DNA from 4 places in the Paenibacillus sp. J22TS3 genome. Region 1 is predicted to be linked to each of the others. Evidence: predicted binding sites of a transcription regulator. Region 1 holds the regulator's gene; each other region holds the start of a gene.
What was found. The regulator Rex, encoded in region 1, represses fermentation and respiration genes when NADH is low (regulators of the CRP and FNR family bind a similar motif). The targets are predictions, from matches to a motif close to TTGTGAAATATTTCACAA.
Positions count from the first base shown of each region.

Region 2: the regulator Rex is predicted to act here: its motif matches at 1,836-1,853, upstream of nadA (quinolinate synthase NadA).
Region 3: the regulator Rex is predicted to act here: its motif matches at 1,499-1,516, upstream of hcp (hydroxylamine reductase).
Region 4: the regulator Rex is predicted to act here: its motif matches at 1,479-1,496, upstream of KJS63_RS11360 (DUF1641 domain-containing protein).

Region 1 covers NZ_BOSF01000001.1:370,818-373,989, forward strand. Annotated here, with positions in the region: gene KJS63_RS01670 (cell wall elongation regulator TseB-like domain-containing protein) at 1-126, opposite strand, end outside; gene KJS63_RS01675 (amidohydrolase) at 160-1,458, opposite strand; gene KJS63_RS01680 (redox-sensing transcriptional repressor Rex) at 1,448-2,098, opposite strand; gene dinG (ATP-dependent DNA helicase DinG) at 2,130-3,172, opposite strand, start outside.
Region 2 covers NZ_BOSF01000014.1:15,761-18,932, reverse strand. Annotated here, with positions in the region: gene ftsH (ATP-dependent zinc metalloprotease FtsH) at 1-1,702, shown strand, start outside; gene nadA (quinolinate synthase NadA) at 1,979-2,917, shown strand; gene nadB (L-aspartate oxidase) at 2,956-3,172, shown strand, end outside.
Region 3 covers NZ_BOSF01000001.1:268,489-271,660, reverse strand. Annotated here, with positions in the region: gene KJS63_RS01245 (ABC transporter substrate-binding protein) at 1-380, shown strand, start outside; gene KJS63_RS01240 (hypothetical protein) at 526-798, shown strand; gene KJS63_RS01235 (hypothetical protein) at 927-1,421, shown strand; gene hcp (hydroxylamine reductase) at 1,586-2,878, shown strand.
Region 4 covers NZ_BOSF01000003.1:369,391-372,562, reverse strand. Annotated here, with positions in the region: gene KJS63_RS11375 (ketoacyl-ACP synthase III) at 1-642, shown strand, start outside; gene KJS63_RS11370 (hypothetical protein) at 690-1,046, shown strand; gene KJS63_RS11365 (hypothetical protein) at 1,208-1,372, opposite strand; gene KJS63_RS11360 (DUF1641 domain-containing protein) at 1,764-2,222, shown strand; gene KJS63_RS11355 (NAD(P)/FAD-dependent oxidoreductase) at 2,259-3,172, shown strand, end outside.

The DNA of each region.
Region 1 (3,172 bases):
AATAATTGCCGCATCCTTCTCTGCCCAGTAATCACTCATGGTATATACATAATAACGCTGTATCCCGAACAGAACTACAAGCACAATGAGAATGGAGAGCAGAATCCATTTCGTCTTTTTCTTCAAGCCTTCACTTCCTTTCTGGCCAGAAGTCTCCGCTTAACGGGAGAGCAGTCCTTCAAAACATGCTTGAGCTTCCCGGCGAATCCGCTCTTCATCCATTGTGATGCAGCTTCCATTCTTCACGACTTGCGCCCCGTTCACCCACACGTGCTTAACATCCTTCGGCCCTGCAGAGTAGACCATGTGGGAAATGAAATCTGTATATGGAACAAAATGCGCTTGATCTGTATCCAAAGCAATGAAATCTGCTTTCATGCCAGCGGCAAGACGGCCAGTGTTCTGAAGATAGACGGACTGTGCGCCATAAATGGTGCCCATCTTGAGCGCCTCATCCGCAGGCACCGCAGTCGGATCACCTGATACGCCTTTATGAATCAACGCGGCGAGCCTCACCTCTTCAAACATATCCAAGTTATTATTGCTGGCTGCTCCATCGGTACCCAAAGAAACGACCACACCAGCCTTCTGAAGATCCATTACACGCGCTACACCGCTTGCCAGCTTAAGATTGCTTCCCGGGTTATGGGAGACGGCCACCTTGTTTCTGGCCAGGATTTCAATCTCTTCGTCGGTAAGATGAACGCCATGGGCTACAATGGATGGACGGGAGAAAAATCCAAGTTTCTCCAAATGGATGGCAGGACGTGTCCCATAATCGTTGATGTTCTGCTGAACTTCCGCAGCCGTCTCCGACATATGCGTATGCAGCGGCAGGTCCAGATCATGTGCCGCCTGGACAAACTTCTCAATAAATGCCGGAGGACATGTGTAAGGGGAGTGCGGCGACATCATGGTAGTGATTCTGCCATCGGCCTGTCCATGCCAGTCTTTGGCGAACTGTACCGCCTCCTCCAGCTTCATCTGCTGCACGTCTTCTGGACACAGCCCTATAGCTCCGCGCATGAGCACCGCGCGCATTCCGGATTCCTGCACCACCTTGGCCACCTGGTCCATGTGGTCGTACATGTCCAGGAAGGTCGTGGTTCCGCCTTTGAGCATCTCCAATACAGACAGGGATGTTCCCCAGTATACATCGTTAGATGTAAACTTGGCCTCCATAGGCCACATCTTCTCTTGAAGCCACGTTTGGAGTTCCATATCATCACCATAACCCCTCAGCAGGGACATTGCCGCATGGCCATGGGTGTTGATCAATCCTGGAGAAAAAAGCAGGCCGCTTCCGTCAAAAGCTTCTGTCTCCTCTTCACCTTCCGGGCAACTCTCTCCAACATATTTAATTACATCATCCTCGATCAGCATATATCCCTTGATCACGGATTGCCCCGGCTCCAATACCACAAAGGTTCCGTTCTTGATCAACCATTTACGACTCATTCCACTCGTCTTCCTTTCCATCCTCCAAATAATAAGCCAAGCTGAGCAGATCGGTAGTGAAATCCGCCGCATGCAGACGTACCCCGGCAGGCACCTTCAGAATAGTCGGGGCGAAGTTAAGTATGGCTTCTATTCCGGCGCTGATCAGCTGATCAGCAACCCGCTGCGCCTCAATATCGGGTACTGTAATAATCCCAATCCGGATATTCAGCCTCTTGACCGTCTCTCCCAATTCCTCAATCGGCTGCACTGTCAATGAGTTGATTTTTTGGCCAATCTTGTGCTCGGAAGCATCAAAGAGGGCCACAATCTTCATGTTATCTTTCAAATACGTATTGTAGTTCGACAAGGCTTGGCCCAGATTACCTGCCCCAACAAGGGCCACGTTAATCTGCTGATCCAAATTCAGGATTTGGCGGATCTTCTCAATCAGATATGAAACATCATAGCCGATTCCCTTACGGCCAAAGTCACCGAAATATGCCAAATCCTTGCGGATTTGTGCCGGATTCAGATCCAGCTTTTGTCCAAGCTCCTGTGAAGAAACGGTCGCAACCTCCCGCAGGCTAAGCTCATTCAGAAAGCGCAGATATACAGGCAATCTGCGCACAACCGCGTCCGATATTTTCTCCGATTTCATCTCTATTTCCCCCTAAATCTAATGAGTCCGGTCAATCGCCGGTGCCTAGCCATTCTGATATTCGGGACACCATTTGCTGTGTGGGCATATGCTCCATCTTTGGCCCCGGCAAAGAATACAGGAAGTACTTCCCATAGTAGGACTCAAGAATCCGCGTATCATAAACAATCACAATTCCGCGGTCCTGTGAGGAGCGGACCAGCCGTCCGAAGCCCTGCTTGAACCGGATCACCGCCTGCGGAACGGACAGCTTCATGAACGGATTCTTCTTCTGCCGCTGAAGCCGCTCACTCTTTGCCTCCACCAGCGGATGATTCGGCGGCTGGAAGGGCAGCCGGACGATCGCCAGGCTTGTCAGCGCATCTCCCGGGATATCCACCCCTTCCCAGAAGCTGCTTGTTCCCAGCAGTACGGAGGCCTGCTGACCTTGGAATCTGCGGGTTAGCTTGGTGCGATTGCCGCTGTCCACGCCTTGTCCGATCACAGTAATGCCTTGCGCGCCAAGCGCCTCCTTCAACGGATCGTAGACCTGGCGCAGCATCCGGTACGAGGTAAACAGGACCAACATACGGCCCTGTGTCGCTACCGCCGCATCAGCGAGCGAGCTCACCAATGTGCTGACAAAGTAGTCATCACCAACACTCCCCTTAACACTAGGGAAGTCTCTTGGAATGACAAGCAGTGCCTGCTCCCGGTATTTAAACGGGGAAGGAAGCATGGAAGTAAGCAGCCGATGCTGATCCGAAGCTTCCTGAAGTCCCAGCTGTTCAATCATGTACTGGAATGATTTGTCCACGGACAGCGTTGCCGAGGTCATAATAACACTTTTCTTTTTGTCAAAGAAATATTCCTTCAGCTGTTGGCTAACTTCAACTGGCACCGCGTAAATCTGCAGAGAACGGCTGCGGTAATGTCCGTTGCCTTCGATCCAATACACGGTCTCTTCGTTGTCCAGCTTCATGAATGAGCGGATATTGTCCCGCTCGGCCACCAAGTCCTTAAATAGACCGCTGATGTCCGTAAGCAAGCTCTCTGACCCATAGCTGTCATCATCATCCTTCAGCTCATTCATCA
Region 2 (3,172 bases), on a different contig from region 1:
CGGCGGCAAAGTGATGAACTTCGGCAAGAGCCGGGCCCGGTTATATAATGAAGAGAAGAAGAAGGTTACTTTCGAAGACGTAGCTGGCGCCGACGAAGAGAAGCAGGAGCTTGTGGAAGTGGTTGAGTTCCTCAAGGATCCGCGCAAATTCGCAGCTGTGGGTGCCCGCATTCCTAAAGGGGTTCTCCTTGTGGGTCCTCCAGGTACAGGTAAGACCCTGCTTGCCCGTGCGGTAGCAGGTGAAGCGGGTGTTCCGTTCTTCAGCATCTCCGGTTCTGACTTCGTGGAGATGTTTGTCGGTGTCGGTGCATCCCGTGTACGTGATTTGTTCGAGAACGCGAAGAAGAATGCACCATGTATCATCTTTATTGACGAGATTGATGCAGTGGGACGTCAGCGCGGCGCCGGACTCGGCGGCGGACATGACGAGCGTGAGCAGACGCTCAACCAATTGCTCGTAGAGATGGATGGTTTCGGTGGCAACGAAGGCATTATTATCGTGGCTGCAACGAACCGTGCGGATATTCTTGACCCGGCGCTCCTTCGTCCGGGCCGTTTCGACCGTCAGATTACAGTGGACCGTCCGGATGTGAAGGGCCGTGAAGCTGTACTTAAAGTACATGCACGCAACAAACCACTGACCAAAGATGTCCGTCTGGATGTTATTGCGAAACGTACCACCGGGTTCACCGGTGCAGATCTGGAGAACCTGCTGAACGAAGCGGCACTGCTTGCAGCCCGCCGTAATCGCAAGGATATCTCCATGCGTGAAGTGGATGAAGCGATTGACCGCGTTATTGTCGGAACAGAGAAGCGCAGCCGGGTGATCAGCGAACGCGAGAAGCGGATTGTGGCTTTCCACGAAGCTGGTCATACGATCGTCGGTTATTTCCTCGAACACGCGGATATGGTCCATAAGGTAACGATCATTCCACGCGGTCGTGCCGGCGGATATGTAATCATGATGCCGAAGGAAGACCGTATGCTGGTAACAAAGCAAGAGCTTCTTGATAAAGTTACAGGCCTCCTTGGCGGCCGTGTATCCGAAGAACTGTTCATTGGTGAAATTGGAACCGGGGCATACAGCGACTTCCAGCAGGCGACCAGTATCGTGCGCAGTATGATTGTGGAGTACGGTATGAGTGAGAAGCTGGGTCCTATGCAGTTCGGGACTTCTCAAGGCCAGGTATTCCTGGGCCGTGATATCGGGCATGAACAGAACTACAGTGATGCGATTGCTTATGAGATCGATCAGGAAATGCAGCGTTTCATCAATGAAAGTTATGAACGTTGTAAACAGCTCCTGATGAAATATTCCAAAGAGGTTCATCTAATTGCCGAAACCCTTCTTGAGGTGGAAACTCTTGAACTGGATCAGATCAAGCAATTGATCGAGACAGGCAAGCTTACACCGGATGCAGATGGGGAAGACAGCGGTTCCTCGGAATCGGGCTCTCCGATTGTAGATACGATCGGTGATGTCAATGTTCGCATTCAGGCCAGAGATGAGGAGGCCCAGCCGCCAGTACCGGGTGGGGACATTCCTAACGATGTGCCGGGAAGTTCAGCGAACGACATCCGTGGAGACCATCCTGTCGATACTCCACAGGGAACGGTCAAAGATGCACCCGATGCCCCTGCTAGTCCGCAGTCTAAGGACGAAGACGGCAACGGGAACACGGGTGGCAACCCTACTGTATAATTTGCAACTACCGTAAAGCTGACATCTGTCTACAAACAGCATTCTAGGAAGCAAACCGGAAAACACTTAGTGTTTTCCGGTTTTTTTGACGATTGCGGCTGATTGACAGCAGAACTAACGTTGTGTAAATTAATTGTTAAACAATGCACAAAGTTTTTGACAGGGGATCAGACAATAGTTATAAGTCTTGAAATTAGCAAAATGCGTGCATCGGTTCACCTTTATAACTATGATTCTAAAAATTCGTATTGCTGTAGATACAAGGGAGGATGTCTGGTGGAGGCATTAGCTTTGGAACGCAAAGCGGAGCAGAACCGTGAGCTGCGCGAACGGCTGGTTCAATTGAAGAAAGAGAGAAACGCCATTATTTTGGCTCATTACTATCAGAGAGATGAGATTCAGGAGGTCGCCGATTTCCGCGGAGACTCTTTTTTGCTTGCACAGAAAGCCGCACAGACGGATGCGGAGGTTATTGTGTTCTGCGGCGTTCATTTCATGGGGGAAAGTGCTAAAATCCTGGCTCCGAACAAGACGGTTCTAATTCCTGACGAGCGCGCTGGCTGCCCGATGGCGGATATGGTCAATGTGGACGGTCTTAGAAAAGTCAAGGCCCAGCATCCAAATGCCAAGGTCGTCACTTATATTAACTCGTCTGCGGAGATTAAAGCAGAGACTGACATTTGCTGTACTTCTTCTAATGCAGTCAAGGTAATAAACTCTGTTGATGCCGATGAAATCATCTGGGTGCCGGACAAGAACCTGGGGCACTATGTGCAGCAGCACACAGACAAAAAGATGATTATCTGGGAAGGTTATTGCAACACCCATGATATGCTTACCGTGAAGGACGTCGTTGAGATGAAGGCGAAATATCCGGAAGCCCAGTTTGTGGTTCATCCGGAATGCCGCCCCGAAGTGGTTGAGATGGGCGACTTTGTTGGAAGCACTACAGCGATTTTAGACTACTGCAAACAGTCTGACTGCAAACAATTTATTGTGGGAACGGAAGATGGCACAGGGTATCAGCTCAGACTGGACAGTCCGGATAAAGAGTTCTATTTCGCAACGAAATTCTTGGTATGCCCAAATATGAAAGTGAATAATTTGAAGAAATTGGTGAAATGTCTGGAGACGATGCAGCCGCAGATTTATGTACCACCGGCTGTTGCAGACAAAGCCAGAGCATCCTTAGAGCGCATGTTACAAGTTAAGTAGCATGCGCTACTCTCTTGCCCTTAAGACAGGTGAATGACATGATACCGAAATATTTAGTGGATTTTGATCTGGGAGAGCTCCCTTCACAACAAACCGATGTACTTGTGATTGGAACAGGAATCGCTGGACTGTTCACGGCGATTAAGGCAAGTGCGGACCGCCAGGTTGTTGTGATTACGAAAAAGGGACTAATGGAGAGCAATACGAGATATGCCCAGGGTGGAATTGCAGCGGTGATCTCGGAAGAGGACTCAC
Region 3 (3,172 bases), 100 kb from region 1:
CCATCGCAGCGAACTCATCAGTGAAAGAAGAAGCATGGAGATTCATTGCATTTCTGTTATCGAAGGAAACGCAATCGCTCCAGAGCAGGGAGGGATTCTCACTTGTTAAGTCGGTTAACGAGAAGAGGCTGGACGAAGTTCAGGAACAAGTAAAGAATGGATCGTTCAAGCTCCCAACCGGCAAAACAGCCAATGTGCCGGACAGTGAGTTTGCGAAGTTCAAAACGATTATTAATTCGGTTGATAACGCTAAGGGGGCCGAGGTTAAAGTTATGATGATTGTTAGTGATGAATCCAGATCTTTCTTCTCCGGTCAGAAGTCAGCAGAGGAAGTGGCCAAGGTGATACAGAACAGGGTGACTACTTATTTGAATGAGTGAGCATTAATAGAATTGCACGATGAAGCCCCTTGAAATTGGCACAAGGGGTTTCTTCTGATGGATGAGGAAATAAACCCATATTATTCTAAGTGTACGCGTGTTAGTATGGTCTAGAGGAACTATTTCTTTGGTAGGAGAGATTGATATGACTAAATTGTCTAGATTGTTGACTTACATAGCGGTTGGTTCAATAGTATTAACGGGGTGCTCTACGTCAAATCGTGAAGCTAAGTCGAATATCAGTACAGGGAATGCTGAGAAATCCACAGTACAACTTACGAAGCAAATGAGCTACAAGCAAGCACCAGTAAATGTAGAGCTAGTAAAAGCCGAAGCAGAATATGTTGTGCCTTACATAAAAGCGGTTGAGCAAATGAATGTGAAAAACACCAAATTGGCTAAAAATACTTGGACTTAACGATCGCCGACTTTCCGAATACCAAACACAGTTACCGGGCACAGGTACTAAAAACGGTAATTTTGTTGTCGGAATTGTTGGGAGATGCGAATGTGAATATGAGGTATCTGAGGGGCATCGAAGAATATATGAAAAGTGATCTTGGAGATGCTGACGGTATTCAGAAGTTAAAAAAAGTGTTTGATACATTGTCATCAGAACATGAGTCAACAAAGAAGCAGTTGGATCAATCCATCAGCCTAGTTTTGAAAAATTATTCTCAATATAAAAATATATCTATTTATAAAACACCATTAAATTTCTCTTTAAATAAAACCGATGTATCAAACGATCTGACTTTGTTTGAAAAAGCTGGATACCCGATTCCCAGAGATTATGTAATTGAACAGGATATTAAAAATTCTAGAGAAAGGTGTCTTAATATGCTTATAATAGCGGCTTTTGAAAATAAGAAGGTTAACTATCCTAACTTATTCTTTTATGCTGGAGGAGCAATTGGAGCTAGTAATAAATCTAAAAAAATAAAGCTGCTGCAAGAAGTAATTAAGCTGACAGAAGGCGATAAATATAACGAAACGAGATTAGAAGCACAGGAGCAATTAAAAGAAATGAACAAAAAGTGAGTAGTATACCAATCAATTCCTTGACTGGAATCAACACAAAGCCTTGGGAATTTGTCTCCAAATAATGTTCTTTTCCTGTGTGCTAAATGTCACAACTTGAGGTCTGAGGCTCTGTTACGCTGAACTCAACATGAAGCAATTATCTGAAATGGGGGGATATTGATATGTTTTGTTATCAGTGTGAGCAGACACCAGATGGCGGCTGCACTGTAGTCGGCGTATGTGGCAAGAATGAGACGATTGCAAGCTTGCAGGACACGATCATTTTTGCTTTAAAAGGAATTGCGGCCTACGCGACGCATGCTCGGCAGCTCGGGTACAGCGATCCGGAAGTCGACCGGATTACTCACGAGGCCTTGTATATGACGTTAACTAACTCCAACTTCAACACGCAAGAGCACCTGGAAATGGCTATGAAGGTGGGAAATGCCGCAGTGCGGATTATGGATGTGCTTGACCGCGCGCATACCGAGCGATTCGGTATTCCACAGCCGATTACTGTCAGCCAGAATAAGATTGAGGGCAAATGCATCGTAGTGACCGGACATAATTTGTATGCGCTGGAGGAGCTTCTGAAGCAGACCGAAGGAAAGGGTATTAACATCTATACCCACTCGGAAATGCTGCCCGCTCACGGCTATCCCGCACTTAAGAAATATGCACATCTAAAAGGCAATATCGGTAAAGCGTGGTACGACCAGCGCAGGCTGTTTGAGCAGTTCCCAGGAGCGATACTAGCCACTACGAACTGTGTGATGCCAATTAAAGGCACCTATGCTGACCGCTTCTTCTCGTATGAAGTCGCAGGGCTGGAAGGAGTTCAGAAAATTGCTAATGACGACTTCTCCCCGTTGATCGAGCGGGCGCTTGCCCTGCCTGCGGCAGATGTGGTTTCCGAGCAGGTTCTTACTACGGGTTATCATCACGAGACGGTGATCGGGCTTGCGCCTGAGATCATCCAGGCGGTCAAAGACGGACATATCCGCCGGTTCTTCGTCATCGCAGGCTGTGATGCACCAGGTAAGGGTGGGGAATATTACAGAGAGCTGGCAACTTCGCTGCCAAATGACACTGTGATCTTGACGACTTCCTGTGGTAAATTCCGTTTTAACGATGTCGATTATGGAACTGTTGGGAATACTGGTATTCCACGTTATATCGATCTTGGGCAGTGCAATAACTCAGGTTCAACTGTGAAGATAGCCCTTGCCTTGGCCGATGCTTTCGGCTGCAGCGTGAATGAACTGCCGGTTAGCATCGTGCTGTCCTGGTTCGAACAGAAGGCTGTGGCCATTCTGTTGGGTCTTTTCAGCCTCGGTATCCAGGACATCCGCATTGGACCGAAACCGCCTGAGTTCATTTCTCAAGGCGTACTAGATGTGCTCGTGGATATGTTTGGCTTGAAGCTGATCACAACTGCTGAGGAAGATATGAAGACCATGCTGGCTCTGTCCTAAGAGCTGGGCGCACAAATAATCCGGTGCTGCGATTCTATTTGAATCGGCACCGGATTTTTGTGTTAGCCCAGTTAGACTAAGGCAGTATTACATTCGCCTCTATTCATCCAATCCGCCCTGCGGAGTGTATACCATTGGTAGCTCTCACCGTCCAATTCTACCAGACTGTTAAAGCTGAACCCGCATTTTTGGATCACCTTTATAGAGGGAAGGTTGCGCTCCAGCGCCACTGCATTAAGAACTTCAATCTCCGATGAACTCGCCCGACGCTTTGGAGATGATGCCCAGGCGAAG
Region 4 (3,172 bases), on a different contig from region 1:
TGTATCGGGATGCTGACCGCGATGGATCAAGTCCGGCATCATTTGATCGGGAACCGGTATATTAAGCGCGCGCTAATTATTGGTAGTGTTCATGTCAGCAACATCGCCCGGAAGGATGATACGATCGTCTACCCTAACTTTTCGGATGGGGCAGCGGCCGTGATTTTGGAGAAGACGGAGCTTCCAGGCGGATTTATTGATGCCAATTACAAGACGGATTCCAAGCTTGGGAATACCGTAATGTTCCCGGCGGCTGGTATGTCGGCGATGTTTCGTGACGGGGTGGCGGAAGCAGACAAGCGGCTGCGGTTCGATCCACATGATGTGAGTTACTTTTCGGACGAGTGGAAGAATCTGATCACTCTGCTCCTGGGGCGTAACGGAATGCTGGCCACGGATGTCGATCACTGGATCTTCTCCCAATTCTCACGGCCGGAGATTGAGGAGACGCTGGAGAAGATGCATATCGAGTTGGACAAGTACACCTTTGTGGGTGACCGTTACGGATACACGGGAGTTACCAGCCCTGTCTTTGCCCTTGAAGATGCGCTCAGAACAGGCCGGGTCTCCGCAGGAGATAAGGTAGTTCTGTGTTCTGTAGGAATTGGCTATACGATGTCTTCACTTTTATATCAATTATAACGATATAGGTATTGAGAGAAATATTAACCATTTGGAGGGACCATAGGATGTTTGTATTTGAGAAGAAGCAGGCGGAAAAGGCGTTGGCAATTACTGTAAGTGGATTTATGAAACCGGATGAGGCTGAGGCTTTTCTAAAAGAATACAATGAGCACATTAACTCGATTAATCCGGCAGAATACACACTGATTATTGACTCAACGAACCTGGCCGTATCCAAACAGGACATGCTACCTGTCCTGGAGGGCTGCTTCAAGCTGTATATGTCCAACGGATTTAAGAAAATCATGATGGTCAACCCATCTTCCGTGGTTGCGAAGAACCAAATGCAGAAGCTGGCAGAGACCATTGCTTACACAGGAATCTTCGTGGATACGCTGGAAGAAGCATACAGTCACAATTAATTCCGAGCCTAGGGCGGCTACCGTCCATGGTTGTTGCGGCCTGCTCTGCCCGAGCAGGTCGTTTATTGTTGTTCCACTTCGAATAAAGGTTGCCAAAGACGCATAGGTTTTGAGGAACAGGGGAACCTAGAGCTTAAAGAACTTTAGGGTCAGGATTCCGGTTATTTCTTAGGACGTTTTTGAATTAGCCTGGAGGCGCCTGTAGCCACCAAGTAGATGCCCGCGACAGTGAACAGGGTTCCAATCCACCGGTACTCCTGGAGAAAAGGAACCAGGGTGAACAGGACAAGTGCCAAAAGAAAACGGAGAATAATCTCTTGTTTCATCGTATTTGTGTCTCCTTTCCCTAAAATGTCGCTCAAAGGCGATTGCTGTGAATCAAGCCCGATTTATCACATAAATCTTTGATTATTATGAACAAATTGTAGCATGATGTGCAAATTTTCACCTATTTTTAAAATTTCTTTTTCAGTTCTTGGATAAAAGGTGTAATATAAGAGTATAGAGTTCCGTTTCGGCCTGTTTGAAGCTTCTACAAGAACGTTAAGACAGGATTGCTTATCTATTGCCCAGCCTAATGAAGCGGTCTGGTGTTATAGGAAAGTTATTTCAGGTATTTATTAAATAACGGACTGCTATACAGTTGAACCTAGTGTGTGGATCTGATCCAGACCCTAGTTTGCGCTGTATAATTCAACGTAAAGGAGGAAGTTCCAAATGTCACAAACTTCTAATCAACAAGAGACATCAGCTGCTGAAGAGGCAGTTGCTTCTCAAGCGGTACCTTCTGAAGCTGGTAAAGAGCTGCTCGATCAGCTTATGAAGCCGGAGGTTCAGCAATCCCTTCTGGTGCTGGTAGACCAGCTGCCAAAGCTCACTGAGATGATGGGCGCCCTGACAACAGCTTATGATTTCGCTCAAAGCATCGCTAAGGATCCAGTATTCGTGAACGATCTTAAACATGGATTCTCCGAGTTTGCCACTCCGGTAGTAAGCAAGGTTAAAGGTGTCGCTGCTGCAGCGATTGAAGCAAATGACCGTGCACAAGCCGATAATTCGACTATCGGTGTATTTGGCCTGCTCAAAATCCTGAAAGATCCGAACGTACAGAAATCGCTGCGTTTCACTCAAGCTTTCTTGGATACGCTGAGTGAGCGTCAAAAAGGACAACGTTAATTTCAGAATAAACACAATTCAGAACGGAGGATGGATATGTCGAAGCAAATTTTGATTCTGGGCGGCGGCTACGGCGGATTGCTGAGCGCATTGACTGCACGTAAGTACCTGAATGCGAATGAGGCCAATATTACCGTTGTTAACCGTTACCCTACCCACCAGATTATTACCGAACTTCACCGCCTTGCTGCCGGGAACCTTCACGAGAAGGCCGTTGCGCTTCCACTTGATAAACTGCTGAAAGGCAAGAACGTGAACTTGGTGATTGATACAGTTCAGACTATTAAGCCGGACGATAAGCAGGTTGTGCTCGGCAATGGAAACACGTTAAGATATGATGCCCTGGTTATTGCCCTGGGAAGTGAAACAGCTTTCTTCGGTATCCCGGGTCTTCAGGAATACAGCTTCACGCTGAAATCCGTAGACGATGCCAACCGCATCCGTGCTCATGTTGAAGAGAGATTGAACGCCTACAAGCAGTCCAAGAACAAGGCGGATGCTACGTTTGTTATCGGCGGCGGCGGACTTACCGGCGTTGAGCTTGTTGGTGAATTTGCGGATGAGCTTCCGGAAATGTGCCGTCAAAAAGGCATCGACTTCAACGAGATCTCCCTCTACTGTGTGGAAGCAGGTCCATCGATTCTGGCTGGATTCCCGCCAGAGCTGGTTGAGCGTGCTACAACCAGTCTGGAGAAGCGTGGCGTTGAATTTGTGACCGGAGTGCCGATCACTGAAATGAAGCCAACTTCCGTTATCCTGAAGGATGGACGTTCCATCGATACTTCCACTTTGATATGGACTGGCGGCGTTCAAGGAAATTCCGTGGTTGCGAACTGCGGTATTGAAGTTAACCGCGGCCGAGCTTCTGTAACAGAATCTCTGCAATCCACTTCCCACAAAGATGTATTCATCGCGGGAGACAGTGCGGTTGTAATTCCTAGCGAAGGCGC